DNA from 2 places in the Embleya sp. NPDC001921 genome. Region 2 is predicted to be linked to the other one. Evidence: riboswitches for the same ligand, from Rfam matches in the RefSeq annotation. Region 2 holds a riboswitch; the other holds the start of a gene.
The links. A riboswitch is a leader RNA that binds a small molecule or an ion and turns the genes downstream of it on or off. The one in region 2 is predicted to bind S-adenosylmethionine.
Positions count from the first base shown of each region.

Region 1: another riboswitch for S-adenosylmethionine. It lies ahead of thrC (threonine synthase); the one in region 2 lies ahead of ACWCPW_RS25735 (aminotransferase class V-fold PLP-dependent enzyme).

Region 1 is NZ_JBSFEO010000051.1:33,912-36,297, reverse strand. It holds gene ACWCPW_RS41570 (ubiquitin-like small modifier protein 1) at 115-393, opposite strand; gene thrC (threonine synthase) at 390-1,664, opposite strand; SAM riboswitch class I at 1,681-1,833, opposite strand; gene ACWCPW_RS41560 (glucosyl-3-phosphoglycerate synthase) at 2,025-2,386, shown strand, end outside.
Region 2 is NZ_JBSFEO010000023.1:29,913-32,298, forward strand. It holds gene trpD (anthranilate phosphoribosyltransferase) at 1-970, shown strand, start outside; SAM riboswitch class IV at 1,099-1,215, shown strand; gene ACWCPW_RS25735 (aminotransferase class V-fold PLP-dependent enzyme) at 1,450-2,386, shown strand, end outside.

The DNA of each region.
Region 1 (2,386 bases), on a different contig from region 2:
CGCACGACCCGCCGGGGAGAGAGGAAATCCGCTGCCCGGTGCTCCGGACAGCGGATTTCTCGGTTCCGTTTCGTGATCCGTGCCGATGAAGATCGACACGGTCGGCCTATCGCGTCAGCAACCGCCGGCGACCGCCGGGATGATCGAAACGCTGCCGTTGTCGGGGATCGTGGTGGCGAGACCGTCCGCGAAGCGCACGTCCTCGTCGTTCACGTACAGATTCACAAAGCGGCGCAGCTTGCCCTCGTCGTCGAGGATGCGCGCGCGAATTCCGGTGTGGTCCTTTTCCAAGGCGTCCAGGACCTCGGCGAGGGTGCTCCCCTCGACGGACACCTCGGCCGCCCCACCCGTGTAGGTGCGCAGGATCGTCGGGATGCGAACGGAGACGCTCATGCCAGGCCGGCCTTTCGGAAGGATTCCAGAGTGGGTCGAATGGTCGCGGTGGCGCCGGTGGTCGGCGTGACCGCGTCCAACGTCTTGAGGCCGTCGCCCGTGTTGAGCACGACCGTCTCGGCGTCCGGGTCCAGCGCGCCGGACGCGAGCAGCTTGCGCAGGCAGCCGACGGTCACGCCACCGGCGGTCTCGCCGAAGATGCCCTCGGTGCGGGCCAGCAGCTTCATCGCCTCGACCACCTCGGCGTCGGTGACGTCCTCCACCGCGCCGCCGGTGCGCTTGCACACGTCCAGCACGTACGGGCCGTCGGCCGGGTTGCCGATCGCGAGCGACTTGGCGATCGTGTCCGGCCGCACCGGGCGGATCACGTCGTGGCCGGCCTTCCACGCGGCGGCCACCGGGGAGCACCCGGTGGCCTGCGCGCCGAAGATCTTGTACGGCGCGTCCTCGACCAGACCCAGCGCGATCAGCTCGCGGAAACCCTTGTCGATCTTGGTGAGCTGCGAACCGGACGCGATCGGGATGACGATCTGCTCGGGCAGCCGCCAGCCGAGCTGCTCGGCGATCTCGTACGCGAGCGTCTTGGAACCCTCGCCGTAGTACGGCCGCAGGTTGACGTTGACGAAGCCCCAGTCCTCACCGGCCGGGTCGCCGATCAGCTCCGAGCAGAACCGGTTGACCTCGTCGTAGGTGCCCTCGATGGCGACCAGCTCGCCGCCGTACACGGCCGCCGTGACGACCTTGCCGGCCTCCAGGTCGGACGGGATGAACACGCAGCTGCGCAGGCCCGCCCGGGCGGCGGCGGCACCCACCGCGCCGGCCAGGTTGCCGGTGGAGGAGCAGGAGAGGGTGGTGAAGCCGAACGTGCGCGCGGCCTCGACGGCGATCGCGACCACGCGGTCCTTGAAGGAGTGCGTCGGGTTGCCCGAGTCGTCCTTGACGTGCAGCTTCGCGATGCCCAGCTCGCGGCCCAGGTTCTCGGCGCGGACCAGCTTGGTGAAACCGGGGTTCAGGTTGGGCCGGGACGCGACGTCCGCGGACACCGGCAGGAGCGGCGCGTAGCGCCAGATGTTCTGCGGGCCGGCCTCGATCCGCTCACGCGTCACGGTGCCGAAGTCGTAGGCCACCTCGAGCGGGCCGAAACAGGACTCGCAGGCGTACTTGGGGCCCAGTTCGGTGCGTTCGCCGCACTCGCGACACGACAGCGCGACGGCCGGACCGAAGGAGGTGGAGGTGGCGCTGGTGGAACGGGTGGCGGTGGGTGTCGCCATGGCGAGGGCCTTTCTGTCCTCATCTTTACCCGTGGGGTTCCACGGGCCGGACTTGGCACCTGTCCGATCCGCCGGTGCTCGCTCGCGCCGAAAGCGCGTCACGAGGAATGACGATCGGATGGTTGCCGGGGCTTCAACGGGCCGTTCCCTCTGCCCCTCTGGATGAGCTGCTATGGCGGTGGACACACCTTCGCGAGGTGGCCGGTCCGCGTTTGTCCGGCTCGACGTGCGATCGTCGTATCCGGTGACGACGACTGTAACCGAACCGGTGCCGCGTCGATCATCCGGTCCACCTCGCGAGACGGTGGAGGGTGGCCGCGACCGAGGCCGGAACACCGGCGACGACAGGGGATTTCGAACGTGCAGCCCGAGGTGAGCGCCTGGCTTCGACGACGGTCCTCCGTCGCCGCGGACTGGCCCGTCGACAAGCTTCTTGACGCCAAACGAGACACCCGGGTCAGCGTCGTCCTGCCCGCGTTGAACGAGGCGGCGACCGTCGGGGACATCGTCAAGGTGGTTCGCACCGAGCTGATCGAGCGCGCGCCGCTGGTGGACGAGCTGGTCGTGGTCGACTCCGGATCGGTCGACGACACCTCCCGGATCGCCGCGGACGCGGGCGCGCGGGTCGTGCACCGCGACGACATCCTGCCCTCGCTCCCGGCCGTGCGCGGCAAGGGCGAGGTGTTGTGGCGCTCGCTCCTGGTCACCGACGGCGACATCGT
Region 2 (2,386 bases):
GTGGGCGATGGACCACATCATGACCGGCGAGGCGACGCCGGTGCAGGTGGCCGGGTTCGTGATCGCGCTGCGGGCCAAGGGCGAGACCGTGGACGAGGTCTCGGGTCTGGTGCGGGCGATGTACGCGCACGCGTCGACGATCGAGGTGCCCGGTCGTACGGTCGACATCGTCGGCACCGGTGGCGACCTCGCGCGGACGGTGAACATCTCGACGATGTCCGCGATCGTGGTCGCGGGCACGGGCGAGACCGTGGTCAAGCACGGCAATCGGGCGGCGTCCTCGTCCAGCGGTGCCGCCGACGTGCTCGAGGCGCTCGGTGTGGTGCTGGACCTGACCCCGGAGCAGGTGGCCCGGACGGCCGAGGAGGCGGGCATCACGCTGTGCTTCGCCCAGCGCTTCCACCCGTCGTTGCGGCACGCGGCGCAGGCGCGGCGCGAGTTGGGCGTGCCGACCACGTTCAACTTCCTGGGGCCGTTGACCAATCCGGCCCGGGTCCGGTTCCACGCGATCGGGGTCGCGGATCTGCGGATGGCGCCGATCGTGGCCGGTGTGCTGGCCGATCGGGGCGCGACCGCGCTGGTGTTCCGGGGCGACGACGGGCTGGACGAGTTGACCGTCACGACCACGTCGCAGGTGTGGATCGTGCGGGACGGCGATGTGCGCGAGGACCGGGTGGACCCGCGGGACCTGGGCATCCCGCTGAACGGGATCGAGTCGTTGCGCGGCGGCGACGCGGCGTTCAACGCCGAGGTGGCCCGGAAGTTGTTCGCGGGCGGGCAGGGCGCGGTGCGCGACGCGGTGTTGTTGAACTCGGCGGCGGCGCTGGCCGCGTTGGGCCCGGGAGAGGGATCGCTGACCCAGCAGTTGGCGGCCGGGATCGATCGGGCCGCCGAGGCGATCGACTCGGGCGCGGCGCAGGCCGCGCTGGATCGTTGGGTGGCCACGACCCGGTCGTTCGCGCGGGGATAGCGGGTTCGGGCGGGGGATCGCGCGCCGGGTGGGTCGAGGTCGACCCGCCCGGCGTCGTGCCGTCCAGGATGTGGGAATGATGGGGCCGTCGTTGCGCGGGGCGTTCCGTCCGGTAATAATTCTGCGCAGGTCACGAGTGACAGTGGAAAGCCCCGGCTTGCTGTCCGGCAACCCTCGCTCCGCGGTGGGGTGCCCCGGGTGATGACACGGCCGGGCGTCGTAAGGCGCCCCGGCAAGCGCGGACCCCTTGCATGACGGCAGGCAATTGCTCCATGTGACCCGGGGGTCCTGTACCTGGGGAGCATGTGATGGCGTGAAATCTCTTTCTCGAAACGGGCGAATCGCCCTGATCCGTACGCGCTGAGTCGTCGCGCGTCGCTTTTTTGAGACCACATTTCACCAGCGGACCACCCGGTGCGTTTTGATGTCGATTTAGCGACATCCGCTGGGGCGTTCCGTGCCTGCCGAGGAGTTTCGCCATGACCGTCGACACCGCTTCCGCCGCCGCCGCTTCCGCCTTCGACTGTGACGTCGCGATCGCCGCGCCGCTGCCCGTGGTCGGGCGGGACGTGCTCGTTCCGCTGGTCACCGGTGGCGAGGTCGAGTACGCCGCGCTCGACTACGGGGCGAGCGCGCCGTGTCTACAGCGGGTGTGGGACGACGTGTCCACATACCTGCCCTACTACGGCAGCGTGCACCGCGGTGCCGGCTACCTGTCCCAGTTGTCCACCGACCTGTACGAGCAGAGCCGGGCCACGGTCGCGAGCTTCCTGGGGCTGCGGGCCGACGACACGCTGCTGTTCACCCGCGGGACCACCGACTCGCTCAACCTGCTCGCGTCGGTACTGCCGCGCGGCACCCGGGTGTTCGTCTTCGAGACCGAGCACCACGCCGCGCTGCTGCCGTGGCGCCGGCACGCCGGGGTGACCCAGTTGGCCGCGCCTTCCTCGCCGGCGCAGGCCGTCGCGACGCTGGAGGCGGCGCTCGCCGGGTCCGGGGACGGCCCCCGGCTGGTGTGCGTGACCGGCGCCTCGAACGTGACCGGTGAGCTCTTCCCGGTCGCCGAACTGGCCGAGGTCGCGCACCGGCACGGCGCGCGGATCGTGCTGGACGCCGCGCAACTGGCGCCGCACCACCCGGTGTCGGTGGCCGACCTCGACGTGGACTGGATCGCGCTGTCGGCGCACAAGCTGTACGCGCCGTTCGGCTCCGGCGTGTTGGCCGGGCGGGGCGACTGGCTGGACGCGGCCGAGCCGTACCTGGCCGGTGGCGGGGCGAGCAAGGCGGTCAGCCGGGACCACGTGGAGTGGCAGCGCGGTGCGGCCCGGCACGAGGCGGGGTCGCCGAACGTGATCGGCGCCTACGCGTTGGCGTCCGCGTGCCGGGCGATCACCGAGGCGGGGCCGGCGGCGCTGG